DNA from 4 places in the Streptomyces sp. NPDC002564 genome. Region 4 is predicted to be linked to each of the others. Evidence: riboswitches for the same ligand, from Rfam matches in the RefSeq annotation. Region 4 holds a riboswitch; each other region holds the start of a gene.

Region 1 (7,000 bases), on a different contig from region 4:
GCCTGGCGGTCGAGGGTGTCGCCGTGTTCGAGTAGGGCGAGTTGGGTGGCCATGCGGAAGGCGCGCTGGCCGGGGCGCAGCCGGGCGGAGAGGTGCAGGGTGCGGGTCGTCGGGTCGTAGTGGTGCAGGCGCTCGCCGGTCTCGGCCGTCATGCGGACGCCGTGGGTGTCGGTGAGGCGGGCGGTCAGGGCGCGGGTGGCCTCGCCGGGCCGGATGCCGAGGTCGTCCGCCAGGTGTTCGGCCGCGAGGTCGGTGTCGTGGAGGTAGTTGCGGCGGCGGTAGAAGAAGTCCCGGATCTCCTCGTGGGGCGAGCGGGGCAGGTCCGGGGCCGCGCCGTCGCGGCCGTCGGCGGCCTCCGCGAGCCGCTCGGCGAGGTGCTGTCCGCGCCGGCCGAGGTCGAGCAGGACCTGTGCGAGGCCGGGCATCCGTGCCGCGAGTTCGGCGAGTTCGGACGGGGAGACCCGGGACTCGGCGAGCTCACCGGCGAGCGCCTCCCGCAGGTCCGCCACGAGCCGGGTCGCGTCGCGCTCCGAGAAGAAGCCGGGGTCGACGCCGAAGGTCTCCGTGAGCCGGAGCAGCACGGGCACCGTGAGGGGGCGCGAGTCGTGCTCCATCTGGTTGAGGTAGCTCGGCGAGATGGCCAGGGCGCGGGCCAGTTCGGCCTGGCTCATCCGGCGTTCCTCGCGCAGCCGCCGCAGCCGCGCGCCCGCGTAGGTCTTGCTCACCGTGGGGTCCTCCGTGGGGGCGACGAACGGGTGGCGGTCAGCGTACGGGAACAGGAGCGCCGCGCACCCTTCGCAATCTTGGCAATCCGGCGCCTGAAGATTCGCAGAAGTTGGCACGCTTCCACGATTGATGGCACTCAGTGCCAGTGCCAGAGTCTGAGTGCGGCCCACCGGATCCCGGCGGACGGCACCCGGTCCGGGACGCGATTCATGCCCTGACGTCGGAGATCCCGGCACGGGCGGCGCTCCGCACCCGGCAGCATTGCTCACCTTCGCCGCACGACGGGACGGTGGGCCGCATCCCCCGAACAGCATTCAACGACACACAGTGCCACCCCGGTTCGCCCGAGCAGGGGACCTTGGCAGCCCATACAGATCAACACACCCGACACAGTCGAGGAGACGGTGACAGAGATGGCAGAGGCGAGGAAGCAGGCGGCCGACGAGCTCGCGACGCGCTGGGCGACGGACCCCCGGTGGCAGGGCATCGAGCGGACCTACGGCGCCGACGACGTCGTCCGGCTCTCCGGCAGCGTCCGCGAGGAGCACACGCTGGCCCGGCGCGGAGCGGAGCGGCTGTGGCGGCAGCTGCACGACCTGGACTACGTCCACGCGCTCGGCGCGCTGACCGGCGGCCAGGCCGTCCAGCAGGTCAAGGCCGGACTCCAGGCGATCTACCTGTCCGGCTGGCAGGTGGCGGCCGACGCCAACCAGGCGGGGCACACCTACCCCGACCAGAGCCTGTACCCGGCCAACTCCGTCCCGCAGGTGGTCCGCAGGATCAACAACGCGCTGCTGCGCGCCGACCAGATCGCCACGAGCGAGGGCGACGACTCCGTGGACTGGCTCGCGCCGGTCGTCGCGGACGCGGAGGCGGGCTTCGGCGGTCCGCTCAACGCGTTCGAGCTGACCAAGGCGATGATCGCGGCGGGCGCGGCGGGCATCCACTACGAGGACCAGCTCGCCTCCGAGAAGAAGTGCGGTCACCTCGGCGGCAAGGTGCTCGTGCCGACCGGCCAGCACATCCGCACCCTCAACGCGGCACGCCTCGCGGCCGACATCGCCGACGTGCCGACGCTGATCGTGGCCCGCACGGACGCGCTCGCCGCCAACCTCCTCACCAGCGACGTCGACGAGCGCGACGCGGAGTTCGTGACCGGCGAGCGGACGGCGGAGGGCTTCTACCGGGTCCGGGCCGGCATGGCCCCGGTCATCGCGCGCGGCCTCGCCTACGCCCCCTACGCCGATCTCATCTGGGTCGAGACCGGCACGCCCGACCTCGCGCAGGCCCGGGAGTTCGCCGAGGCGATCCATGCGGAGCACCCCGACCAGATGCTGGCGTACAACTGCTCGCCGTCCTTCAACTGGAAGGCCGCCCTGGACGACGACCAGATCGCCAAGTTCCAGCGCGAACTGGCGGCGATGGGCTACAAGTTCCAGTTCATCACCCTGGCCGGCTTCCACTCCCTGAACCACGGCATGTTCGACCTGGCGCGCGGTTACGCCGAGCACGGCATGACGGCCTACGTCGACCTGCAGGAGCGGGAGTTCGCCGCGCAGGAGCACGGGTTCACCGCGGTGCGGCACCAGCGGGAGGTCGGCACGGGGTACTTCGACCTCGTGTCCACGGCCGTCAACCCGGCCTCCTCCACGACGGCGCTGGCGGGCTCCACGGAGGCCGAGCAGTTCCACTAGGCCGCGCCGCCCGGTCCGGCGGTCGCCCCCTCGAGTCGTTCCCCTCCCGTCACCGCTTTCAGGAGATCCGATGTCCAGCAGCGCTCTGGCGCACCGCGTCGACGTCCTCGGCCCCTCGGGGCACCGTCACGACGAGATCCTCACGCCCGCCGCACTGGACTTCGTCGGCCGGCTGGCCGGCGCCTTCGGGGAGCGGCGCAAGGAACTGCTCAAGGAGCGGCGCCGCCAGGCCCTGCGGCTCGCGGCGGGCGCCCCCCTCGACTTCCCGATGGTCACCTCCGCCGTGCGGGAGGACCCGGGCTGGCGCGTGGCGCCGCCCGCGCCCGGGCTCACCGACCGGCGGGTGGAGATCGCCGGTCCGCCCGACCGCCGGACGACCATCGACGCGCTCAACTCCGGGGCGCGGGTGTGGGTGGCGGACTTCGCGGACGCCACCGCTCCCACCTGGGACAACATCGTCGGCGGGCAGCTGAACCTGCTGGACGCCGTCGAGCGCCGCATCGACTTCACCACGCCGGAGGGCACGCCGTACCGGCTCGCCGAGCCGGACCGGCTCCCCACCCTCATGGTCCGCCCGCGCGGCTGGCACCTGACCGAGGACCACCTGGAGGCCGACGGAGAGCCCGTACCCGCCGCCCTGGTCGACTTCGGCCTGTACTTCTTCCACTGCGCCCGGCGACAGATCGACGCCGGCCGCGGACCGTACTTCTCCCTGCCGAAGCTGGAGAACCGGTACGAGGCACGGCTGTGGAACGACGTCTTCGTCGCCGCGCAGGACCTCCTCGGGATCCCGCGCGGCACGGTCCGCGCCACCGTCCTCATCGAGACGATCACCGCCGCCGTGCAGATGGAGGAGATCCTCCACGAGCTCCGCGAGCACGGCGCCGGACTCGGCGCGGGCCGCTGCGACTACCTGTTCAGCCTGATCAAGACCTTCGGACACCGCACCGACTTCCTGCTGCCCGAGCGCGCCAGGCTGACGACGACCGCGCCCTTCCTGCACGCCGTTACCGAACTCCTCGTGCGCACCTGCCACAAACGCGGCGCGCACGCCATCGGCGGGACGGCCGCCCAGGTGCCGTCCGGCGAACCGGACGCCGACCGGGCCGCGTTCGCCGCGGTCCGGCTGGACAAGGAGCGGGAGGCCGAGGACGGCTTCGACGGCTCCCGGGTCGCCCACCCCGGACTCGTACCGCTGTGCCGGGAGGTGTTCGACGCGGTCCTCGACGGGCGGCCGCACCAGCTCGACCGGACCCGGGACGACGTGGCGGTGACGGCCGCCGACCTGTTGTCGACGCGTCGTGTCGGCGGACCGCCCACCCCCGAGGGCGTGCGGTCGAACATCGCGGTCGCGCTCGGGTACTTCGCCGCGTGGCTGCACGGTCAGGGCGCCGTCGCCCTCGACGGGCTGATGGCGGACGCGGCGACCGCCGAGATCGCCCGGGTGCAGATCTGGCAGTGGCTGCGCCACCGGGTCGTGGACCGGGAGACGGTCCTGCGGCTGCTCGACGACGAGCTCGCCGCGCTCGGCGCCGCCTACCCGTGGGCGGACCTCGACGCGGCGCGGGGCATCTTCGAACGGTGCACGCTGGCGGTGGAGTTGCCGCAGTTCTTCACTCCGGACGCCGGTGCGCGCCACCTCGTCAGGAGCCACCGGGGGACCCAGGACGGCCCGGGCTGAGGGGCCCGGGCCCGGCCGCCGACCGAGGGGCCGGCGGCCGGTCGCGAGGGGCGGGCGGGAAGGCCGGAGTGTGCCGCCTTCCCGCCCGTCGCGCCCCGCCCTTCCCGCCCGTCGCACCCGCGAAGCACGCGGCGCACGTGTTCCAGCTCACCCTCCCAATGCCGGAGCGGACCGGGACCACCGGCGGGCAGGCCCTTAAGGTGATCAGTGCAGCTGGTTCGCCCCGCCCGCCAGACGGGAGCGTCGTAAGAGGGAACCCGGTGAGATTCCGGGACTGCCCCGCAGCGGTGAGCGGGAACGACCGCCGTCACACGCACTGGGACCGGAGTCCGGTCCTGGGAAGCGACGGCCACTAGGTGTCCTCCCCCGGAGGACGTGCCCGCGAGTCCGAAGACCTGCCCGCTGTCCGCGCCCGCACCAGTCGTGCGCGGATATCCCGGTGACCTCGAGGGCGGGTCGGCGCACACATCGGACGGAGCGACCACGCCGACGGCGTGCTCCCGTCCGGTCCGTCGCCCTTCGCGCTCTCGTCCCGTCCCCGGGATCTCAGGGATTCATCTCGCGAAGGAGATCTCCGTGACCAGCAAGTCCGCAGCCGCGGCAGCACGGGCCACCGTGTACGGCTACCCCCGTCAGGGCCAGAACCGCGAACTGAAGAAGGCGATCGAGGGTTACTGGAAGGGCCGCGTGGACGCCGACGCCCTCCGCTCGGCCGCCGCCGAACTCCGCCGCTCGAACTGGCGCGAGCTCGCCGACGCGGGCATCGGCGAAGTCCCCACCGGCGACTTCTCGTACTACGACCATGTCCTGGACACCTCCGTGATGGTCGGCGCCGTCCCCGCGCGCCACCGCGCCGCGGTCGACGCCGACGCCCTGGACGGCTACTTCGCGATGGCGCGCGGCACCCAGGACGTGGCGCCGCTGGAGATGACGAAGTGGTTCGACACCAACTACCACTATCTGGTGCCCGAGTTGGGTCCCGACACGGTCTTCCGGGCCGACTCCACCAAGCAGGTCGCCGAGTTCACCGAGGCCCAGGAGCTGGGGCTGACGGCCCGGCCCGTCCTCGTCGGCCCGGTCACCTACCTGCTGCTGGCCAAGCCCGCGCCCGGCGTCGCCGCCGACTTCGACCCGCTCACCCTCCTCGACCGGCTGCTCCCGGTGTACGCGGAGGTGCTAGCCGATCTGCGCGCGGCGGGCGCCGAGTGGATCCAGCTGGACGAGCCCGCCCTGGTCCAGGACCGCACGCCGGCCGAGCTGAACGCCGCCGAGCGCGCCTACCGTGACCTCGGGGCGCTCACCGACCGGCCCAGGATCCTGGTCGCCTCCTACTTCGACCGGCTCGGCGACGCCCTGCCGGTGCTCGCCAAGGCTCCCGTCGAGGGTCTCGCCCTCGACTTCACGGAGGCGGCCGCCGCCAACCTGGACGCGCTCGCCGCCGTCGGCGGACTGCCCGGCAAGCGGCTGGTCGCCGGTGTCGTCAACGGCCGCAACATCTGGGTCAACGACCTGGAGAAGTCGCTCAGCACGCTCGGCACGCTGCTCGGTCTCGCCGACCGGGTCGACGTGGCGGCCTCCTGCTCCCTCCTGCACGTCCCCGTCGACGCGGCCCTGGAGCGGGACATCGAGCCGCAGATCCTGCGCTGGCTGGCCTTCGCCCGCCAGAAGACCGCGGAGATCGTCACCCTGGCCCGGGGGCTTGCCGGGGGCACCGACACGATCTCCACCCAGCTCGCCGCGAACCGCGCCGACCTGGCGTCCCGGTCCGGCTCCCCCATCACCCGCGACCCGGCCGTCCGCGCCCGCACCGGGGCGGTCACCGAGACGGACGCGCGGCGCTCCCAGACGTACGCCGAGCGGGCCGCCGCCCAGCGCGGCAGCCTCGGCCTTCCGCTGCTGCCGACCACGACCATCGGGTCGTTCCCGCAGACCACCGAACTGCGCACCGCCCGCGCCGACCTGCGCGCCGGGCGGCTCGACGGCGCGGGGTACGAGGAGCGCATCAAGGCCGAGATCCAGGAGGTGATCTCGTTCCAGGAGAAGACGGGCATCGACGTGCTGGTGCACGGCGAGCCCGAGCGCAACGACATGGTGCAGTACTTCGCCGAGCAGCTCACCGGCTACCTGGCGACGCAGCACGGCTGGGTCCAGTCGTACGGCACCCGCTATGTGCGGCCGCCGATCCTCGCCGGGGACATCTCGCGCCCCGAGCCGATGACGGTGCGCTGGACGACATACGCCCAGTCGCTCACCGGGCGGCCCGTCAAGGGCATGCTCACCGGGCCGGTCACCATGCTCGCCTGGTCGTTCGTCCGTGACGACCAGCCGCTCGGCGACACCGCCCGTCAGGTCGCGCTCGCCCTGCGGGACGAGGTCGGCGACCTGGAGGCGGCGGGCACCTCGGTAATCCAGGTCGACGAGCCGGCGCTGCGCGAGACGCTGCCGCTGCGCGCCGCCGACCACCCCGCCTACCTGGCGTGGGCGACCGAGTCGTTCCGCCTCAGCACCAGTGGGGTGCGCCCGGACACGCAGATCCACACGCACATGTGCTACGCGGAGTTCGGCGACATCGTGCAGGCCATCGACGACCTCGACGCCGACGTGATCAGCCTGGAGGCGGCCCGCTCGCACATGCAGGTCGCCCGGGAGCTCGCCGCCCACGGCTATCCGCGCGAGGCAGGGCCCGGCGTGTACGACATCCACTCGCCGCGCGTGCCCAGCGCCGAGGAGGCCGCGACCCTGCTCCGCACGGGTCTGGAGGCGATTCCGGCCGAGCGGCTGTGGGTGAACCCGGACTGCGGTCTCAAGACGCGCGGCTGGCCCGAGACCCGCTCGTCCCTGGAGAACCTGGTCACGGCGGCCAGGACGGTCCGCGAGGAACTGCCCACGTCCTCCTGAC
Region 2 (7,000 bases), on a different contig from region 4:
TGCCGACGAGCAGGAACCGGGCGGCGTGCCGGACGGACACACCCTCGCGCTCGACGTACGAGGCGCCCATCGCGGCGGCGTCGAGCAGCAGGTCGACCAGATGGTCGTGGAGCAGATTGACCTCGTCGACGTACAGGATGCCGCGGTGCGCGTCGGCGAGCAGGCCGGGCTCGAAGGCCTTCACGCCCTCCGCCAGGGCCCGTTCGATGTCCAGGGCGCCCACGAGCCGGTCCTCGGACGCGCCGACCGGCAGCTCGACCATCCGCGCGGGCCGCGCGGCGGCGCCGCCCGACCCGTGCGGGCCGTCGGGGCAGCGGGGGTCGGGGGCGGCCGGATCGCAGGAGAAGCGGCACCCGGCGACGACCGGCACCTCGGGCAGCAGCGCCGACAGCGCGCGCACGGCGGTGGACTTGGCGGTGCCCTTCTCACCCCGTACGAGCACGCCGCCCACGGCGGGCGATACGGCGTTCAGCAAGAGCGCGAGCCGCAGGTCGTCCTGCCCGACGAGGGCGGTGAACGGATACGGGGTACTCACAGTGCCTCCTTGATGCGTGCGGGGTGGTGCGGGGCGGGGCCCTTCGGCGCGGCGGGCCCGCGGGCGGGCGCGGCGCCGGTCACGACGGCGCTCCCGGCGGGACGAACGGCAGACCCGCCGGTACGCCCTTCTCGATCAGGTCCAACAGCGCGCCCGTGTCCGCGTGTTCTTCGATCAGGTCGCCGAGCAGGTCGAGCTGCGTCTCGCGCAGCGTGTGGAAGCTGGTGTCGGGGGCGGGCACGAAGCGGCGCCCGGCCGCCCGGGCCACCTCGGCGAGGAACCGGCGCCGGAACCCGTCGCTCTCCAGCGCCCCGTGCCAGTGCGTGCCCCACACCTCGCCGACCCGGCAGCCGTCCAGGCCGTGTCCCCGGTCGTCGGAGACGAACGCCTCCCCGCCCAGCACCTCGGCCACGCCGTGGTGGATCTCGTACCCCTCGACGCGCTCCCCGAGGGCCTCGCCGACCGGCCGGGCCAGCGTCTTCTCGCGGGCGAACCGCACCCGCACCGGCAGCAGCCCCAGGCCGTCCACCGACCCGGCGCGCGACTCGACGTCGTCCTCGATGTGCTCGCCGAGCACCTGGAACCCGCCGCAGATGCCGAGCACCGGGCGGCCCTCGGCGGCCCGCCGGGCCAGCGCGTCGGCCAGGCCCCGCTCGCGCAGCCAGCGCAGGGCGGGCACGGTGCCGCGGGTGCCGGGCACCACGACGAGGTCGGCGTCGACGAGTTCCTCGGCCCGGTCCACGAACCGCACGACGACGCCCGGCTCCGCGGCCAGCGCGTCCACGTCCGTGAAGTTGGACATCAGCGGCACCGCGCACACGGCGACGCGCAGCACGTCCTCGCCGACCGGCGGCGCCACCACGGACTCCCGGACCGCGCCGCGCAGGGACACCCGCAGGCCGTCCTCCTCGTCGATCCCGAGCCCGTGCTGGAAGGGCAGCACGCCGTACGTGCGGCGCCCGGTGAGGCCGAGCAGCATGTCGAGGCCGGGTTCGAGCAGGGAGACGTCGCCGCGGAACTTGTTCACCAGGTATCCGGCGACGAGCTCCTGGTCGGCGGCGCTCAGCAGCGCCGTCGTCCCGAAGAACGACGCGAACACCCCGCCCCGGTCGATGTCCCCGACCACGAGGACGGGAAAGCGGGCGGCGCGCGCGATGCCCATGTTCACGATGTCGGTGCGCCGCAGATTGATCTCCGCGGGGCTGCCCGCGCCCTCGCAGATCACCGCGTCGTAGCGGGACCGGAGCTCGTCGAGGCAACCCACGACGGTGTCGAGCAGCGCGGCCCGGCCACCGCCCCGGAGCCGCTCGCCGGGCGCCGATCCGGCGGTCCCGAAGAATCCGCGCGCGCTCATCTCGCCCACCGGCCTGCCCATCAGCACGACCTGGCTCGACCGGTCGCTGCCCGGCTTGAGCAGCACGGGGTTCATCAGCGCGCTCGGCTCGACGCGGGCGGCCTGCGCCTGCATGGCCTGGGCCCGGCCGATCTCGGCGCCCTCGCGGGTGACGAAGGAGTTCAGGGACATGTTCTGTGCCTTGAACGGCGCGACGGACACGCCCTTGCGGGCCAGCCACCGGCAGATGCCGGCGGTCACGACGCTCTTGCCGGCGTCGGAGGTGGTCCCCGCGACGAGCAGTCCACCACTCATGATTGTCTCCCTGACGTTGCCGACCTCAGTGTCCGGTGTGCGGCCACCGCGACGCCGAGCGCCAGCCAGCTCACCCGCCGGGACAGCCGCACGGCGCGCTCGATGTCCGTCACCCGCACGGCGCGGCCCGCGCCGTTCAGGACCGGCCGGTGCTCGACCCGTCCCGCGTACGAGAGGGTCCCGCCGAGCCGCACGCCCAGCGCCCCGGCGAAGGCCGCCTCGACGGGCCCGGCGTTCGGGCTCGGGTGCTGCGCGGCGTCCGCGCGCCAGGCCCGTGCCGCGCCCCCGGGGGAGCCGCCGGCCAGGGTCGCGAGGGCCGCGGTGAGCCGGGCGCCGGGCCAGCCCACGACGTCGTCGAGCCGGGCGGAGGCCCAGCCGTAGCGGCGGTGACGCGGCGACTTGTGGCCGACCATCGCGTCCAGCGTGTTGACCGCGCGGAACCCGACGAGTCCGGGCACACCGCCCAGCGCGCCCCACACGAGCGCGCCGACGACCGCGTCGGAGGTGTTCTCGGCGACGGACTCCACGACGGCCCGCGCGATGCCGTCGGCGTCCAGCGCCTGCGGGTCGCGCCCGCACAGGTGCGGCAGCCGCTCCCGCGCCACCTCGATGTCCCCGGCCGCCAGCGCCCCGCCGACGGCCCGCGCCTCACGGCCGAGCGAGGTCCCGCCGACCACCGACCAGGTCGCGGCGGCGGTCAGCGCGACGCCCGCGGCGGGGGAGTGGCGCACGAGGCGGGCGGCGAGGGCGGCGGCACCCGTGGCGCCGCCGGCGCACACGGCGGTGTGCAGGGCGCCCCAGCCGCGGTGGTCGCGCCACAGCCGTCGTTCGACGGCACCCGCGGCACGGCCGAACGCGGCGACCGGATGGCCCCGGCGGGGATCGCCGAGCAGCAGGTCGGCGAGAAGGCCGGCGGCGGCGCCGTACGCGAAGTCGCGGTCGGCACGCACGGGCTCAGCCCGCCGCTTCGCTCGGCAGAGCGGGCGTACGCGGGGAGGGAACCGGCACCGGGCGGCCGAGCATGGCGATATGTCCTCACTCAGGGTGTCCGCGCCCTGGTTCGACGTGATGCGGTGGCGAGAGTTCCTGGCTCACGGGGAGATGCTCCCCGGTGACAGTGGCGGGACCGCGCCGGATTCGCACCGGCTTCCTCTGCTGCCGCCGTAGTTGGCCCCGGCAGTCCACCACGGCCCGCGAAGGCCCGTCAACTCGCTGTTGACCTGCGGCGGGAGAGTGTGTTGGGGCCCACAGCGGCTCCCGCGCACGCCCCGCACACACCGGTGGGGCGCGGGGCGTTCGCACGCTCCGCGCCCCACCGGGGACGAGCTGGTGTCAGGCGACGATGAGGAAGATCCCGTACGCCACCGCCGCCGCGCACAGCGCGAAGCAGGCGTACGCGCCGGTGCGGGCCAGTGCCGCCGGGCCGCCGCCGGAAGCGGTCGCCGCCTCCTGCTTGGAGAGACCGACGATGCCGAGGGTGAACAGGCCCACCAGGGCCACCGTGACCGCGAGGCTGACTCCGAAGACGGAGCCGAGTGCTGCCCAGTCGATGCTCATGCTGATCTGTCCTTACACCGTCGCGGGCCGGGCGGGGTCCGCCATGGCGCCGGTGGTGGTCGTGGTCGGGGCCGAGACGCCGGCCTTGACGGACGCGTCCGCGGTGACCGCCCCGGCCGGGGGCGGCGAGACGGCGGCGATCGCGGTGGTCACGACACCGGCGGGCTCGGTGGCCGGGGCGGTGTCGCCCGGCCGGATCGCGTCGTCGGTGACGTTGGTGTGGTCGATGGCGTCGCGCCGCGAGAGGGCCCAGATCACGGCCGAGCCGCCGACCAGGATCGCGGCGGTGGCCGCGATGCCCCAGGGGCCCTGCTTGGTGAGGAACTCCGCGCCCGCGCCGACCAGACCGGCGGCCGGCAGGGTCAGACCCCAGGCGACGAACATCCGGGTGGCGGTGGACCAGCGGACCACGCCGCCCCTGCGGCCCAGACCCGCGCCCATCACGGCGCCGGAGCAGGACTGCGTGGTGGAGAGCGAGAAGCCCAGGTGCGAGGAGGCGAGGATGACCGTCGCGGCGCTGGTCTGGGCGGCGAAGCCCTGCTGCGGCTGGAGGTCGGTGAGGCCCTTGCCCATGGTGCGGATGATGCGCCAGCCGCCCAGGTAGGTGCCGAGGGCGATGGCCACACCGGCCGAGACGATGACCCACATCGGGGGGTTCGCGCCGGGGTTGAGGACACCGCCGGTGACCAGGGCGAGCGTGATGATGCCCATGGTCTTCTGCGCGTCGTTGGTGCCGTGCGCCAGGGAGACGAGGCCGGCGGAGGCGATCTGGCCCACGCGGTAGCCCTTGGCGGTGGCCTTGGTGTCGGTGTTGCGGCCGATCCGGTACGTCAGGCGGGTGGCCAGCATCGCGGCGATGCCCGCCACGAGCGGCGCGGCGAGGGCCGGGATCAGGATCTTGGTGACGACGGTGCCGCCGTTGATCGACGACCAGCCCATCGACATGACCGCGGCGCCGATGAGGCCGCCGAAGAGGGCGTGCGAGGAGCTGGAGGGCAGGCCCACCAGCCAGGTCAGGAGATTCCAGAGAATCGCGCCGACGAGCGCGGCGAATATGACCTCTGTCTTGAGGCCGTCCTCGTTGACGATGCCGCCGGAGATCGTCTTGGCGACCTCGACGGAGAGGAAGGCACCGACGAGGTTCAGCACGGCGGACATGGCCACCGCCGTCTTGGGCTTCAGAGCGCCGGTCGAGATGGTCGTCGCCATCGCGTTGGCAGTGTCGTGGAAACCGTTCGTGAAATCGAACACGAGAGCGGTGACGATCACGATCCCGAGGAGAAGCGTGATGTGTTCCATTTACCCAGGCTTCTGTTGGACGTCAGTGGCATGTGGAACGTAGGCAACCCGGGTGAACGGAAAGTGAACTGGGCCGGGCGGTGCGGTGACCCGAAGCGGAGCGCCGTCGCCCTGTCCGTGCCGGGCGGCCGAAGACGATCGTACGGAGGCAGGCCGTCCGCCCCGCAAACTGGCCGGAGTGTCGGGTTCCGCCATCCGGCGGCCCACCCCCGCCCGCACCCTCGCGGCACCCCCGCGGAACCGCCGGGGAGATCCTGGTCACCCGGCCCCGCCCGCCGGCCGGACCGCCCGCCACCCCAAGCGGAACGGCACGGGCCGCGCCGCCCCCGACGTTCCGTCCCGGCGCCCTGCAGCGACCGGCCCCCGGCTGGCAGGATCACCGCATGACTGAGCAGCGGGAGCACGGGGACCACACGGGCCAGCAGGACGGCCACGCGGCACGCGACGCGATCGGGCGGGCCTGGGACGAGCTGGTGGACACGGCCGTCAGGACGGTGCGGGACGGCCTGGTCGTCGGCACCTCCGGCAATGTGTCGGTGCGCGTCGGCGACACCGTCCTCGTCACCCCGAGCGGCGTCCCCTACGACCGGCTGCGGCCCGAGGACGTGGTCGGGGTCGACCTCCGGGGCCGGCAGGTCCTCGGCGACCTCGCGCCGACCAGCGAACTCCCGCTGCACCTGGCGATCTACCGCGCCACCGACGCCGAGGCGGTCGTGCACACCCACGCCGTGCACGCCACCGCCGTCTCGATGCTGGTCCGCGAGCTCCCCGCCGTCCACTACATGACCGGCATCCTCGGCGGCCCCGCCCGCGTCGCGCCGTACGCCCTCTACGGCACCGAGGAACTCGCCGCGTCCATGCTGGAGGCGCTGCGCGACCGCACCGGCTGCCTGCTCCAGAACCACGGCACGGTCACCTACGGCGGCACCCTCTCCCAGGCGTACGACCGCACGGCCCAGCTGGAGTGGATGTCCCGCCTCTGGCTCACCGCGTCCGGGGTCCCGGGCCGCGCCCCCTCGCTCCTCTCCCCGGCCCAGCTGCGCGAGGCGGAGGCGAAACTGCGGGGCTACGGCCAGCCGGCCCGCTGAGCCGCCGGGTCACCCCGCGGGCACCGCCCACTGGCCCCGGAGCCCTCGCCCCCGGACACTGGGACGGTGCGCCCAGCCAAAGCGACGGCAGCGGCCGTCACCGCAGTCACAGCCGCCCTCGGGACCGCCGCAGCCGCCATCGCGGCGGGCCGTTTCGCCAGCGACGCCGCCCTCAAGGCGCCCGCGGGCCGTCCCCTGCCGACCGAGCCGCGCCTGACCGTGCACGCCACGGCCGCCGGCCAGATCACCCTGACCCGGTCGCTGGCCAGCCTGCGCCCCGGCACGTACGGGCTCAGCGGCAACGGCACCCACGCGGTCGTCGGCCCCGTCCTGGAGTCCGCCCCGCACGAGGCCGACACCGTCGTACGCCGCCTCGAAGCCGTCACCCACGGCTCCCTGGACCCCGGCGCCCGCGTCTGGCTCACCCCGCAGGTCCACATCGGGGACCCGCACGCCGCGCTCGGCCTGGACCACGCGGACATCGACATCCCCGGCGAACTCGGCGGCCTGCCCGCGTGGTTCGTGCCCGGCGCCCGCGACACCTGGGTCATCACCGTGCACGGCCTGGGCACCACCCGCGAGCACCCCATGGTCGTCATGGACTTCCTGCACCGCCTGCAGCTCCCCGTCCTCGACCTCGCCTACCGCGGCGACCTGGGCGCGCCCCGCTCCCCGGACGGCCTCGGCCACCTCGGCGAGACCGAGTGGCGCGACCTGGACGCCGCCATCCGCTACGCCGTGCGCAACGGCGCCGAGCGCGTCGTCCTGCACGGCTGGTCCACCGGCGCCGCCATGTGCCTGCACGCCGCCGTCCACTCCGCGCTGCGCGACCGCGTCAGCGGCCTCGTCCTCGACTCCCCGGTGCTCAGCTGG
Region 3 (7,000 bases), on a different contig from region 4:
GGTGCGGGTGACCGCGTCCGCGGAGCCGACCGAGAAGCGGGTGGTCAGGACGGAGGCGTCGTAGAGCTCGGGGACGAAGCCCTCGTCGAGGTTGCGCAGGCCGTACACGAGGTCGTCGTAGCGCGGCTCGGCGGCGACGATCTTGATGTCGGGCTTCTGCTCGCGCAGGAAGCGGCCGACGCCCATGAGCGTGCCGGTGGTGCCGAGGCCCGCCACGAAGTGGGTGACCGAGGGGAGGTCGGCGAGGATCTCCGGGCCGGTGGTGGCGTAGTGCGCGCCCGCGTTGTCGGGGTTGCCGTACTGGTAGAGCATCACCCAGTCCGGGTGCTCCGCGGCCAGCTCCTTGGCGACGCGGACGGCGGTGTTGGAGCCGCCCGCGGCCGGTGAGGAGATGATCTCGGCGCCCCACATGGCGAGCAGGTCGCGCCGCTCCTGCGAGGTGTTCTCCGGCATGACGCACACGATGCGGTAGCCCTTGAGCCGGGCGGCCATGGCGAGCGAGATGCCGGTGTTGCCGGAGGTCGGCTCCAGGATCGTGCAGCCCGGCGTCAACCGGCCGTCCTTCTCCGCCTGTTCGACCATGTGCAGGGCCGGCCGGTCCTTGACGGATCCGGTCGGGTTGCGGTCCTCCAGCTTCGCCCAGATGCGGACGTCGGCGGACGGGGAGAGGCGCGGCAGGCGGACGAGCGGGGTGTTGCCGACCGCGGCGAGCGGGGAGTCGTAGCGAGGCATCCGGGGTCGGGCCTAGACCATGCCGCCGGCGACGGCCGGCAGGATCGTGACGCTGTCGCCGTCGGTGAGCTTCGTGGAGATGCCGTCGAGGAAGCGGACGTCCTCGTCGTTGAGGTACACGTTCACGAAGCGGCGCAGCTTGCCGTCGTCGACGATGCGGTCCGCGATGCCCGCGTGGCGCGAGTCGAGGTCGGTGAAGAGCTCGGCGAGGGTGTCCCCGCTGCCCTCGACGGCCTTGGCGCCGTCGGTGTAGGTGCGGAGGATGGTCGGGATGCGGACCTCGATGGCCATGCTGAGGGCTCCTGTCGGGAGTCGAGAAGTGCAGGTGGTGGGCGCGCGGCGGCGCTGTGCTTGCGGTGGTGCGCGGGTGTGCGTGCGTGCTGCGCCGCGGCCCACGGCCGTGCGGCGGTGCGGTCAGCGGGAACAGATCGCGCTGGCGAGGCGGCACAGGTCGACGTGCAGGCGCGCCACGAGCAGCGGTGCGCTCGGCGTCTCTTCACTCACGTCTTGGGGAACCATGCGGTCATCGTATCGATTCCCGGTCCGGATCCCGGAATGTGATCTCAGCTGGTGGACGGATTCCGTTCAGGATGCGGGCGGCGGGAGGTAGACGACCGTGGGGGCGCCGGTCTTGGGGTGTACGTCGACCTCGGCTGTGACGCCGTACACAGTGGCCAGGAGCTCCGCGGTGAGGACCTTCTCGGGGGTCCCGGAGGCGACGACCCGGCCGGCGTCCAGGACGTAGAGGCGGTCGCAGTAGTACGCGGCGAGGTTCAGGTCGTGCAGGGCGAGGAGGTTGGTGGTGCCCAGGCCCCTGACGAAGGAGAGGATCTCCAGCTGGTAGCGGATGTCCAGGTGGTTGGTGGGCTCGTCGAGGACGACGAGGGTGGGCTCCTGGACCAGGGCGCGGGCCACCAGGGCGCGCTGGCGCTCGCCGCCGGAGAGCGAGGGGAAGACGCGGTCGGCGAGGTCCGCGACGCCGACCCGGGCGAGCGCGGCGGTGACGAGGTCCTCGTCGGCGGCCGTGTCCGCCTCCCAGAACCGCTTGTGCGGGGAGCGGCCCATCGCGACGACCTGGCGGACGGTCAGCTCGAAGGCGGCCTGTCCGTCCTGCGGCACGGTGGCCAGGCGCCGGGCGCGTGCCTTCGCGGACAGGGCGTGCAGGTCGTCGCCGTCGAGCAGGGCGCGGCCGGCGGTGGGGTGCAGGGTGCCGTAGACGCAGCGCAGCAGGGTGGTCTTGCCGCTGCCGTTGGGGCCGACGACGCCGACGGTCTCGCCGGGGGCGGCGCTCAGGTCGACGGCGTCGACGAGGGCGCGGCCGGCCACCTCGTAGGACAGTCCCTCGGTGCGCAGGTCCCCGGCGCGCGGGGCGGTGGCGGCGGGTGGCGGGGTCATGCCGGTACTCCTTCGGAACGCCGCCGCAGCAGCCACAGGAAGAACGGGCCGCCGGTCAGCGCGGTGAGCACCCCGACGGGGATGTCCTGCGGGGCGGCGACGGTCCGCGCGGCGAGGTCGGCGGCGACCAGGAACACCGCGCCCATCAGCGCCACGACCGGCAGCAGTGCGCGGTGCGCGGCGCCGACCAGCAGGCGGGCGGCGTGCGGCACCATCAGGCCGACGAAGCCGATGGCGCCGCTGTAGGCGACCAGGACGCCGGTCAGGAGCGAGGCGAGGACGAAGACGGCGGCCCGGAAGCGGGCGGTGTCCAGGCCGAGCACGGTGGCGCCCTCCTCGCCGGCGAGGAGCAGGTCCAGGGGGCGGGCCAGGGCGGTCAGGAGCGCGGTGCCCAGGAGCAGGGTGGCGCAGGGCAGGGCGAGCATGTCCCAGCGGGCGCTGCCCAGGCCCCCGAGCGTCCAGTACAGGACCTCCTTGAGGTGGTCCGCGCTGTCGGCGGTGACCAGGATGAGGCTGGTCAGCGCGGTCAGGATGTACGAGACGGCGACGCCCGCGAGGATCAGGCGCCCGGTGGCGAAGCTGCCGCCGCCGCCTCGGGCGAGCGCGTAGACGACGACCAGCGAGACGAGGGCGCCCGCGAAGGAGGCGGCCGGGATCGTGACGGTGGTGGACAGGGCCGCGCCGAGGCCGAAGACGCCGCCGAGCACGATCGCGCAGACCGCGCCGACGGAGGCGCCCGAGGAGACGCCGAGCAGGAACGGGTCGGCGAGGGGGTTGCGGACGAGGGCTTGCAGGACGGTGCCGATGACGGCGAGTCCGGCGCCGACGGTGGCGCCGAGGACGACCCTCGGCAGCCGCACGTCCAGCACGATCGTGCGGAACGGGGAGGGGCCGGCGCGGCCGGTCAGGATCTCGACGACGTCCCCGGGCGGGATGCGGACGGAGCCGAGGGCGAGCCCGGCGAGGATCGCTGCCGCGAGGGCGGCCGTGAGGACCGCCAGGACGGTGAGCCGGCGTCCGCGGGTGCCCGGTCGTCGGTCCTCCTGCGGGCTCGTCCCCGGTCGTCGGTCCTCCTGCGGGCTCGTCCCCGGTCGCCGGACGGGCGTCGTCCTCACAGCTGGGCCGCCAGCTTCCGCACCGCCTCGGGTGCTCGTACGCCGGTGACCACGTCCGAGAGGCGCAATACCGCGAAGCTCTTGTTCTTGACGGCGGGGACGTCCTGGAGGACCGGGTCCTGCAGGAGGCGCTTCTTCTTCTGTTCGACCGTGGTGGCGCCGTAGTCGAGGATCAGGATGGTCTCGGGCCTGCGCTCGACGACCTTCTCCCAGGACGCGTCGCTGAAGGACTTGTCGACGTCGCCGAAGACGTTGCGGCCGCCCGCCCGCTCGATGATGTCGTTGCCGATGCCGCGGCCGCCGGCGGTGAACGCGGTCTTGTCGCCGCTGTCGTAGACGAAGACGGCGCGGGGCTTCTTGTCCTTGGCCCGCGCGGCGGTGGCGGCCAGTTCGCGCTGGGCGCCCTTGACCCAGCGGTCGGCGCGGTCGCGCACCCCGAAGGTGGAGCCGACCTCGCGGACCTCGCGGTAGACGTCGTCCATGGAGACCGGGCGCTTGGCGCAGCCCTCGACGTTGAGGCGGCTGTGGATGCCGGACTTGGCGAGCGCGGCGCGGCTGCGGCCGTCGCCGGCGAGGAAGGCGCTGGCGTAGCCGCCGTAGACGTAGTCGGGGTCGACGGAGAGCAGCTTCTCGTAGGAGGGGTACTCCTTGGCGATCACCGGGAGGGACTTGTAGGCCTTCTCGTACCGCGGCAGGACCTGGTCGTCGAGGTAGGCGGTCCCGGCGATGCGGTCCTTGAGGCCGAGTTCGAGCAGCACTTCGGTGGCGTGCTGGTTCATGGGCACGGCGCGCTTCGGGGGTGCCTCGTACGTCGTCTTCACGCCGCAGTTGGTGACGGTGTACGGGAATCCGGCGGCCCGGGCGGCGGGCCCGGTGCCGGCCTCGCCGTCGGACGAGGAGCACGCGGCGAGCGGGACGAGCAGGGCGGCCGCGGCGAGCGCGCGTATGCCGGTGGGACGGCGGGACATGGCTGAGCTGCCTCCTCCAGGGGATTTCCGCGTCCCCTGCGTTGCGTGGAGATAAGGCGGCAGGTCAGTTCCTGACTCCCCCGCCCCGGTGGAGGGGTGGGGTCACAGTGGCGGGACCGTGCCGGGTTCGCACCGGCTTCCTGGCTCCTGCCGCCTCGAAGGTGGTCGGGCTCAGTATGCCTGGACGACCTGCACCTCTTCCTCGGTGACCTCGCCGTCCACGATCCGGTAGGAGCGGAACTGGAAGGGGCCCGCGTCGTCGGTGTCCGCGGTGGAGACCAGGACGTAGTGCGCGCCGGGCTCGTTGGCGTAGGTGATGTCGGTGCGCGAGGGGTAGGCCTCGGTCGCCGTGTGCGAGTGGTAGACGATCACCGGCTCCTCGTCGCGGTCGTCCATCTCGCGGTACAGCTTGAGCAGGTCACCCGAGTCGAACTCGTAGAACGTGGGCGAGCGCGCGGCGTTCAGCATGGGGATGAACCGCTCGGGGCGGCCGGTGCCCTCGGGGCCCGCGACCACGCCACAGGCCTCGTCGGGGTGGTCCTGGCGCGCGTGCGCGACGATCTGGTCGTGGAGGGCCTGGGTGATGGTCAGCATGGCAGTCAGGATAAGCAGAGGGGCCCGCGCGTACCGAAGTGTGGTACGCGCGGGCCCGCATGCCGGACGGTGCGCTCCGGGGAGCGCCGGTGTCAGTGCCGGTCGGCCTGGTCGGCCCGGTCGGCCCGGTCAGCCGTCACCTTGCGCTTGCTGAAGGCCGCGGCCTGCGGGTTGCGGCTCTTGAGGACCAGGTAGGAGACGGTGAGGATCGCCGCCCAGACCGGGGCCGCGTACAGCGAGATCCGCGCGTCCTTGTCGACGCCCATCATCACGATGACCATGCCGATGAAGAGCAGGGCGAACCAGCTGGTGTACGGGGCTCCGGGCGCCCGGAAGGTGGACTGCGGCAGCTCGCCGCGGTCGGCCTTGCGGCGGTAGCGGATCTGGCAGCACAGGATCATGATCCAGGCCCACATGCCGGAGATGGTCGCGAAGGAGACGACGTAGTTGAACGCCTCGCCCGGCCACTGGTAGTTGATCCAGACGCCGACCAGCATGAACGCGGCGGAGACCGTGGTGCCGATCAGCGGCAGGCCGTTCTTCGTGAGCTTGGTGAAGAACTTCGGGCCCTGGCCGTTGAGCGCCAGGTCGCGCAGCATGCGGCCGGTGGAGTACATGCCGGAGTTGCAGGAGGAGAGCGCGGCGGTGAGGACCACGAAGTTCACGATGGCGGCGCCGACGCCGAGCCCCATCTCCTCGAAGGCCTTCACGAACGGCGAGACGCCGGGCTTGAAGGAGGTCCACGGCACGACCGACAGGATCATGATCAGCGCGCCGACGTAGAAGACGGCGATGCGCCACGGCACGGTGTTGATGGCCTTGGGCAGGACGGTCTTCGGGTCCTTGGACTCGCCCGCGGTGACGCCGACGAGCTCGACGGCGAGGAAGGCGAACATCACGATCTGCAGGGTCATCAGCGTGGAGCCGATGCCGTTGGGGAAGAAGCCGCCGTCGTTCCACAGGTGGGTCACCGAGGCGGTGTCACCGGCGTCGGAGAAGCCGATGGTGAGGATGCCGACGCAGATCAGGATCATGCCGATGATCGCGGTGACCTTGACCATCGAGAACCAGAACTCCAGCTCGCCGAAGAGCTTCACGGAGATGAGGTTCGCGCCGTACAGGATGACCGTGAAGACCAGCGCGTAGGCCCATTGCGGGAAGGAGTCGTGGGTCCAGTACTGCATGTACTGGGCGGCCGCGGTCACTTCGGTGATGCCGGTGACGACCCAGAAGAGCCAGTACGTCCAGCCGGTCACGAATCCGAAGAACGGGCCCATGAACTCGCGTGCGTACTCCGAGAAGGAGCCGGACACGGGCCGGTACATGAGGAGCTCGCCGAGCGCCCGCATGATGAAGAAGATGACGAGGCCCGCGATGGCGTACGCCAGGATGAGGCTGGGTCCGGCCTTGTGGATGGCCTTGCCCGCGCCGAGGAACAGGCCGGTGCCGATGGCACCGCCGATCGCGATCATCTGGATCTGCCGGGCCCCGAGCCCGCGCTGATAGCCCTCGCCCTCGCCGGACGAGCCCTGCACGACCCCATTGCCGTGCTCGTCGTGGTGCTCTTCGACCTGCACTGAGGTCATGGTGACGCCTTTCTCCATGCTGATCCGCGCCCGCACATCTGCGTTGTGGCTGCGGATCAGGTCCTGATCCCCCCGGATATGGATGGAGTGCTACCGGCGGTCTGCCGGCTGAAGCGCCCTCGGCGACATGGGTGGCGTCACCGAGCGGTCGTGAAGATTTATCACGGTGGCAATAGTGAGGGAACAAGCCATCTGTGGCGCAGCCCACAGGGAGAAGCGGACAAAATGCCCTTGACGCCATAAAGCCGGGCAATGAAGTGACTCGATCGTTATCCGGATTTGAGCATCCGCTGAGCGAACAGGCTCTCCGGGGGCCGGAAATTGTCCGATACAACAATATTCGGTGCCCCCTGCACCGAATTTCGCGGCGCCGCGGCGGCTCAGCCCAGCAACGTCCCGACCAGCGTCTCCTGCAGTCCGCCGAGCCAGAGGTAGGCCATCACCATCGGCTTGCGGGGGTCGGAGTCGGGCAGCCGGTAGAGCAGATCGGCGTCGTCCTCGTCGGCGACCTCCAGGCGGGTGCCGATCGCGAGCCGCAGGTCGTTGAGCGCCCCGAGCCAGTGCCGGGACTCCTCGACCGACAGTTTCAGGACAGCCCCGCCCTCGCCCG
Region 4 (7,000 bases):
CGGCGCAGGATTCAACGGCCCGCTGATGGTCACCATCAGCAAGGACACCGACGTGGCGGGCGCCGCCAAGACCGTCGGCGACGCGATCGGCAAGATCGACGGCGTCGCCGCCGTGACCCCGGCCCAGGCCAACAAGGCCGGCGACACCGCGATCATGAACGTCGTCCCGAAGACCGGGCCGAGCGACCACAAGACCGAGGAACTGGTCAAGTCGATCCGCTCGACCGCGGACGGCCTTGGGTCGGACACCGGCTCCGAGATCCTGGTCACCGGCCAGACCGCGATGACCATCGACTTCTCGCAGACCCTGGACGACGCGCTCCTGCCCTACCTCGGGCTCGTGGTCGGCCTGGCGTTCCTGCTCCTGATGCTCGTCTTCCGATCGATCCTGGTCCCGCTCAAGGCCGCGCTCGGCTTCCTGCTCTCGGTGGCCGCCGCGCTCGGCGCCGTGGTCGCGGTCTTCCAGTGGGGCTGGCTCGCGGACATCGTGGGCGTCGACCAGCCGGGCCCCATCATGTCGATGATGCCGATCTTCATGATCGGTGTGGTCTTCGGCCTGGCGATGGACTACGAGGTCTTCCTCGTGACCCGGATGCGCGAGGCGTACGTCCACGGGGCGCGCCCCGGCGAGTCGGTCGTGACCGGCTTCACCCACGGCGGGCGGGTCGTGGCCGCGGCCGCGATCATCATGATCAGCGTCTTCTCCGGCTTCATCATGGAGAACGACGACATGATCAAGATGATGGGCTTCGGCCTGGCCATCGCCGTCCTCTTCGACGCCTTCGTCGTCCGCATGGCCATCGTGCCCGCCGTCCTCGCCCTGCTCGGCAAGGCGGCCTGGTGGCTGCCGCGCTGGCTGGACAAGGCGCTGCCGAACGTGGACGTGGAGGGCGAGCAGCTGCACAAGAACCTCGGCGACACCGTGACGCCCGACGCGGAGACCGACCGGGAGCTCGAGCCCGTGGGTCGGTGACCCACCGCCCCCTCCGGTGACGGGCCGGCCGGGACACCACCCCGCAGGGGAGTGTCCCGGCCGGCCCGTTTTGCGTGACCCGGCCCGCCCTCACGGAGGCGGGCCGGGTCACGCCGTCGCGGTGCGCCGCGGGCCGTCGGGCGCCCGGGTCAGCGGTCCGCGAAGACCATCCAGACCTGGCCCGGCGCGAACGGCATCGGCTCGCCGTTCGGCCGGGTGAAGGTGGTGCCACCGGTCGCCGCGGACCGCTTCCAGCGCGTCGCGTAGGCCTTGCCGTCCCGCAGCACGGTGGCCTTGCCGCTGCCGACCGTCTCGATGTACGGGGTGACCGCGCCGTTGACGTCCTTGAAGCGCGACGGGCGCATGGTCACGTGCTGGATCACGATGGTGCGGGCACCGAGCTGCGCCCCCGCCGTGCTGCGCGCGGGAGCGCCGTCGAAGGACGCCAGCCAGCGGCCCTCCCGCGGCGACCAGCGGAAGGAGTGGCTCGCCGAGGCGTATCTGACGGTCCGCACGTCGGCGCGGGTGCCGCCCTGCGGGGCCGCGCCGAACCGGAAGCCGATGTCGTTCGGCCGGTCCGCCTTCGGCGCCGACCGCAGCAGCGCCTTCGGACGCAGGAACAGGTTGTGCGGCGCGGCGCGGCCGCCCTCACGGAAGTAGGCGCCGGGAACCCGGCCGTGCGGGCGGGCGTACAGCGGCGAGTCCCTGAGCGTCTTCTGCAGCGCGCTGCGCACGCCGGAGTAGGCGAGCGCGGGGCGGCCGAACTGGCGCAGGAGCTCCACGTCGGACTCGCGGGCGCTGCGCACCGGTCCGACCGCGCGCGGGTACTTGCTGGAGTACACGCCCATCAGGCGGCTCATGCCGCCCTCGACCTTCTCCACGTAGACGATGTCGGCCTGGTCGAGGCCGGTGTGCGGCCGGGCTCCCCGGGCGTTGTCGAACTTCACGGCGAGGACCGGCCCCTGATCGGCCGTGAGACCGGTGAACGGCGAGGTGCGCGGCGCGGGAGCGTCCTCCCTGGCCGGTGCCGGGGCCGGTGCGCTCGCCCAGGAGGGGGCACCCACGGTGAGCGTCGCCGTGGCGACCAGCGCGAGCACTTTCGCGCCGAGGCGGGTGCGGCGGGTGGCCCGGACTGTCGTTGCTGCCATCTAGGCGTCTCCATTCGTGACGGAACCGGTCGTTGCACACCGGCAGGCGCACATCTACCTCCCGGGGCCGTACCGCCAACCGCCGCTGGGGCCATCCACCCTGGTCACGTCACTCTTTCCGGGGGCACCCCGCGTGGCTGCGCCCCGAACGGCGGCGCCGACGTGCCGGGCCCCGCACGTCGGAGACAATCATGGGCATGGCAGCGCTGACCGAGATCCTCCCCGTGGAAGCCGTGCTCCTCGACGCCCCGGCGGCGAACTGGCGCGAGGCCGTCCGGCGCGCCGGCGACCTGATGGTCGCCACCGGTGCCGCCACCGACACGTACACCGCGGAGATGATCGAGAACGTCCAGGAGAACGGGCCCTACATCGTCATCGCGCCGGGGCTCGCCTTCGCCCACGCCCGCCCCTCGCCCGCCGTCCTGCGCACCGGCATGTCCTGGGTGCGCCTCGCGGCCCCGGTCGCGTTCGGGCACGACACCAACGACCCCGTCGAGCTGGTGGTCGGCCTCGCCGCGAAGGACGCCTCCGAGCACACCGCGGCGATGGGCGCCCTGGCCCGGCTGCTCGCCGACCCCGGCACGGCCCGTGCGCTGCGCGAGGCGACGACGCCCGCCCAGGTGCACGCCCTCCTCGGCGATGGCCCCGCGCCCGCCCGGCCGCGCGGACGGGCCGCGCGCGGCGGGGACCTGCACAAGATCCTGACGGTCTGCGGCAACGGCGTCGGCACGAGCCTGTTCCTCAAGCAGACCGTCGAGGGCGTCCTGGACCGCTGGGGATGGGGCCGGTACGTCACCGTGGAGGCGACGGACACCATCTCGGCCAAGGGCAAGGCCGACGAGGCCGTCGCCATCCTCACCTCGCGGGAGATCGCCAGGACCCTCGGTGACGTGGGCGTCCCGGTGAAGGTCGTCGAGGACTTCACCAGCGCGGCGGAGGCCGACCGCGTGCTCAGGGACACCTACGACGTCTGACGGCCCCGCGCCCAGGAGGGAACCACCATGGACTGGCTCGTGTCGATCGCCGAGTTCCTCGTCAACGAGATCCTCAGCCAACCCGCGTACCTCATCGGCCTCATCACGGCCGCGGGTCTGATCGCGCTCAAGAAGACCGCCGGGCAGATCGTCGGCGGCGCCATCAAGGCGACGCTCGGCTTCCTGCTCATCGGGGCCGGCGCGACGCTCGTCGTCGGCGCCCTCGCCCCGCTCGGCGAGATGATCCAGGGCGCCACCGGGGCGCACGGAGTGATCCCCACCAACGAGGCGATCGTCGGCATCGCGCAGGAGCAGTACGGCGCCCGCGTCGCCTGGCTGATGATCCTCGGCTTCGCCGTCAGCCTGCTCCTGGCCCGCTTCACCCCGCTGCGCTATGTCTTCCTGACCGGGCATCACATGCTGTTCATGGCGACCCTGTTGACGATGGTGCTGGCCATCGCGGGCCAGGCGTCATGGGTCGTGGTCGTCGTCGGCGGCGTACTGCTCGGCATCCTGCTGGTCGCCATGCCCGCCTTCGCGCACCCCTGGACCAAGCGTGTCACCGGCAACGACAGCGTCGCGATCGGCCACTTCGGCACGGCCGGGTACATCGCGGCGGGCGCGACCGGACAGCTGGTGGGCAAGCGCAGCCGCAGCACCGAGGAGATGAACCTCCCCGAGGGCCTGCGCTTCCTGCGCGACTCGATGGTCGCCACCGCCCTGTCCATGGTGCTCATCTACCTGATCATGTCGCTGGTCTTCCTCGGCAAGGTGGGCAAGGCGGCGGCCTTCAAGGCCTTCGGCGAGAACGGCGCGGCGGGCGCGACCGGCGTCGGCGACTACGTCATGCAGTCCGTCATGCAGGGCCTGCAGTTCGGCATCGCCGTCGCCGTGATCCTCTTCGGCGTCCGCACGATCCTCGGCGAACTCGTGCCCGCCTTCCAGGGCATCGCGCAGAAGCTCGTGCCCGGAGCCCTGCCCTCCCTGGACGCGCCCATCGTCTTCCCCTATGCACAGAACGCCGTCCTGATCGGCTTCATCGCCAGCTTCATCGGGGGTCTCGTCAGCCTCGGGCTGCTGGCCTGGGTCTTCCACCCGGCCCTCGGGCTCGCGCTCGTGCTGCCCGGCCTGGTCCCGCACTTCTTCACCGGCGGCGCGGCCGGGGTCTACGGCAACGCGACCGGTGGCCGCCGCGGCGCCGCACTCGGCGCCTTCCTCAACGGCGTCCTCATCACCTTCCTGCCCGCCCTGCTCCTGAAGGTCCTCGGCGCCTTCGGGGACGAGAACACCACCTTCGGCGACGCCGACTTCGGCTGGTTCGGCACCCTCATCGGCTATGCGGCGAAGGCGGGCGAAACCGGCGGGATCGTCCTGATGCTGCTGATCGGCGCGGCCGTCCTGCTCGGCGCGATCGTCGTGCAGAAGCGGGTCGTGGAGACCGGCTGGGACCCCGGCGCCCGCCGCGACGCGCTGCTCCCCGCCGACCGGGCGCTCACCCCGGCCGCCGCTCCCGCCGGTTCCCCCGTCGCGTACGCGAAGATCGCACCCCCGCGCGGCGCCCCGAAGCCGCCCCCGCCGCCGGACGACGGCGCCTGACCACGGACCGCGCGGACCTGCTCCGACCACGCGCGCACCTGCTCCGAACCGGCGCGCACCCGCTCTGAACAGGGGCGCACGCGGTGGTACACGCGCTCGCGTGTGACATCACGGCGCAGCGGCCGCAAGTTGTCAGCAGATCAGTTGAGCACTAATGTCACCACGCCTTGGTGCACGGGAAATCCGGTGTGATGCCGGTGCGGCCCTCGCCACTGTGATCGGGAAGTCCGGCTCCAGCCCTCGCGGCAGCCACTGGGTACTCGCGTACCCGGGAAGGCGGAGTCCGGTCGGTAAGACCCGTCAGCCAGGAGACCGGCCAAGGCACGTTGTCCATCCACGAGGTGCTGGAGAGGGTCTGCTGAGCCATGCACATAGCCGAGGGTTTCCTCCCACCCGCGCACGCGATCGCCTGGGGCGTCGCGTCCGCGCCGTTCGTCGTCCACGGAGTCCGCTCCCTGACCCGTGAGGTCAAGGAACACCCGGAGAGCACCCTGCTCCTGGGTGCCTCCGGAGCCTTCACCTTTGTCCTTTCCGCACTGAAGATCCCGTCCGTGACGGGCAGTTGCTCCCACCCGACCGGAACCGGGCTCGGTGCGATCCTGTTCCGGCCGCCCATCATGACGGTGCTCGGCACCATCACCCTGCTCTTCCAGGCGCTGCTGCTCGCCCACGGCGGGCTCACCACGCTGGGCGCCAACGTGTTCTCGATGGCGATCGTCGGACCCTGGGCCGGATACGCGGTCTACCGGCTCCTCAAGCGGTACGACGTGCCGCTCATGGTCGCCGTGTTCTTCGGCGCGTTCGTCGCCGACCTGTCCACGTACTGCGTCACCAGCGTCCAGCTGGCCCTGGCCTTCCCCGACCCCAGCAGCGGCTTCCTCGGCGCGCTGGGCAAGTTCGGCGGCATCTTCGCCGTCACGCAGATCCCGCTGGCGGTCAGCGAGGGACTGCTCACCGTCCTCGTGATGCGGCTGCTCGTGCAGTCCAGCAAGGGCGAGCTCACCCGGCTCGGCGTGCTGCTGCAGCGCAAGCAGGCGGACGCCACCACCAGGACCGAGACGGGGGCCAGCGCCTGATGAACAAGAACGCAAAGATCAACATCCTGCTCGTCGTGATCGTCGCCGCTCTCGCGGTGCTGCCCCTCGCGCTCGGCCTCGGGGACGACGAGAAGGAGCCGTTCGCCGGCGCCGACGCGCAGGCCGAGACGGCCATCACCGAGATCAAGCCGGACTACGAGCCGTGGTTCTCGCCGCTGTACGAACCCCCGTCCGGCGAGATCGAGTCCGCGCTCTTCGCCCTCCAGGCGGCCATCGGAGCGGGCGTCCTCGCGTACTACTTCGGCCTGCGCAAGGGCCGCCGTCAGGGCGCCGAGCAGGCCGCCCGCACCGAAGAGGCGCCCCCCGGGGAGGCGCTCGGCGACCAGGCCGCCGAGCCGGACGGCGACGGCGCGCACCAGCCCGTCGGTGCCCGGCGGTCGGCCGATGCCGGCGGCGCCGGGTCCGGCACCGGGCAGGTCTGATCCGGCGTGCTGCCCATCGACGCGGCGGCGCACAGCAGTCGCTGGCGCCGCCGGCACCCGGTCGACAAGGCGGTGCTCGGGCTCGGACTCACCGTCCTCGCCATCTCGCTGCCGCCCTGGCCGGGCGCCGCCCTCGTGCTGGTCACCGCCGTCACCGTGCTGCTCGGCCCGGCGGGCGTACCGCCCCGCAAACTGTGGCGCGCCTACCGCGTGCCGCTCGGTTTCTGCGTGACGGGAGCACTGACCCTGCTCGTCCAACTCGGCGGCCCCGACGGGTTCGTGGCCTTCGCCGAAGGCGGCCCGGCCCGCGCGGGAGGCCTGCTCCTGCGGACCTCCGCCGCCTCGCTCGGGGTGCTCCTCTTCGCCTTCACCACACCGATGTCGGACCTGCTGCCCCGGCTGGTGAAGGCGGGTGTCCCCGCGCCGGTCGTGGACGTGGCGCTCGTGACGTACCGGATGAGCTTCCTGCTCCTGGACTCCATGGGCCGCATCCGGCAGGCGCAGGCCGCCCGGCTCGGCCACACCACCCGCGCGGCCACCTGGCGCTCCCTGGCCGGTCTCGGCGCCACCGCGTTCGTGCGCGCCTTCGACCGGGCCGGCCGGCTGCAGGCCGGGCTCGCGGGCCGCGGCTACGACGGCACCCTGCGGGTCCTGGTGCCCGAGGCCCGGGTCTCGCGGCCCTTCGTGACCGCGGCCGCGGCGCTCCTCGTGGGCCTGGTGGCCCTCACCCTCGTCCTGGAAAGGTTCCTGCCATGAGCGAGCCGACAGCTCTGCGCGAGCCGGGCGCTCC

Evidence for each region. A riboswitch is a leader RNA that binds a small molecule or an ion and turns the genes downstream of it on or off. The one in region 4 is predicted to bind cobalamin.
Region 1: it holds a riboswitch for cobalamin, as region 4 does, so the genes downstream of both, metE (5-methyltetrahydropteroyltriglutamate--homocysteine S-methyltransferase) here and ACFYXE_RS29315 (energy-coupling factor ABC transporter permease) in region 4, are expected to answer to the same signal.
Region 2: it holds a riboswitch for cobalamin, as region 4 does, so the genes downstream of both, ACFYXE_RS37550 (cobalamin biosynthesis protein) here and ACFYXE_RS29315 (energy-coupling factor ABC transporter permease) in region 4, are expected to answer to the same signal.
Region 3: it holds a riboswitch for cobalamin, as region 4 does, so the genes downstream of both, ACFYXE_RS34260 (ABC transporter substrate-binding protein) here and ACFYXE_RS29315 (energy-coupling factor ABC transporter permease) in region 4, are expected to answer to the same signal.

Annotation. Positions count from the first base shown of each region.
Region 1 is NZ_JBIARE010000002.1:815,089-822,088, reverse strand. Features, by position in the region: gene ACFYXE_RS09880 (short-chain fatty acyl-CoA regulator family protein) at 1-725, opposite strand, end outside; gene aceA (isocitrate lyase) at 1,140-2,420, shown strand; gene aceB (malate synthase A) at 2,491-4,101, shown strand; cobalamin riboswitch at 4,299-4,519, shown strand; gene metE (5-methyltetrahydropteroyltriglutamate--homocysteine S-methyltransferase) at 4,678-6,999, shown strand.
Region 2 is NZ_JBIARE010000022.1:2,024-9,023, reverse strand. Features, by position in the region: gene ACFYXE_RS37560 (putative cobaltochelatase) at 1-535, opposite strand, end outside; gene ACFYXE_RS37555 (cobyric acid synthase) at 615-2,183, opposite strand; gene ACFYXE_RS37550 (cobalamin biosynthesis protein) at 2,180-3,133, opposite strand; cobalamin riboswitch at 3,241-3,384, opposite strand; gene ACFYXE_RS37545 (hypothetical protein) at 3,516-3,740, opposite strand; gene ACFYXE_RS37540 (inorganic phosphate transporter) at 3,753-5,039, opposite strand; gene ACFYXE_RS37535 (class II aldolase/adducin family protein) at 5,423-6,127, shown strand; gene ACFYXE_RS37530 (alpha/beta hydrolase) at 6,194-7,000, shown strand, end outside.
Region 3 is NZ_JBIARE010000014.1:136,229-143,228, reverse strand. Features, by position in the region: gene ACFYXE_RS34285 (PLP-dependent cysteine synthase family protein) at 1-732, opposite strand, end outside; gene ACFYXE_RS34280 (MoaD/ThiS family protein) at 745-1,023, opposite strand; gene ACFYXE_RS34275 (putative leader peptide) at 1,147-1,251, opposite strand; gene ACFYXE_RS34270 (ABC transporter ATP-binding protein) at 1,318-2,127, opposite strand; gene ACFYXE_RS34265 (FecCD family ABC transporter permease) at 2,124-3,128, opposite strand; gene ACFYXE_RS34260 (ABC transporter substrate-binding protein) at 3,239-4,210, opposite strand; cobalamin riboswitch at 4,255-4,418, opposite strand; gene ACFYXE_RS34255 (M67 family metallopeptidase) at 4,382-4,804, opposite strand; gene ACFYXE_RS34250 (amino acid permease) at 4,897-6,390, opposite strand; gene ACFYXE_RS34245 (DUF2017 domain-containing protein) at 6,771-7,000, opposite strand, start outside.
Region 4 is NZ_JBIARE010000009.1:255,180-262,179, forward strand. Features, by position in the region: gene ACFYXE_RS29295 (MMPL family transporter) at 1-973, shown strand, start outside; gene ACFYXE_RS29300 (DUF3048 domain-containing protein) at 1,123-2,121, opposite strand; gene ACFYXE_RS29305 (PTS sugar transporter subunit IIA) at 2,319-3,095, shown strand; gene ACFYXE_RS29310 (PTS ascorbate transporter subunit IIC) at 3,123-4,691, shown strand; cobalamin riboswitch at 4,843-5,027, shown strand; gene ACFYXE_RS29315 (energy-coupling factor ABC transporter permease) at 5,057-5,767, shown strand; gene ACFYXE_RS29320 (energy-coupling factor ABC transporter substrate-binding protein) at 5,767-6,210, shown strand; gene cbiQ (cobalt ECF transporter T component CbiQ) at 6,217-6,966, shown strand; gene ACFYXE_RS29330 (energy-coupling factor ABC transporter ATP-binding protein) at 6,963-7,000, shown strand, end outside.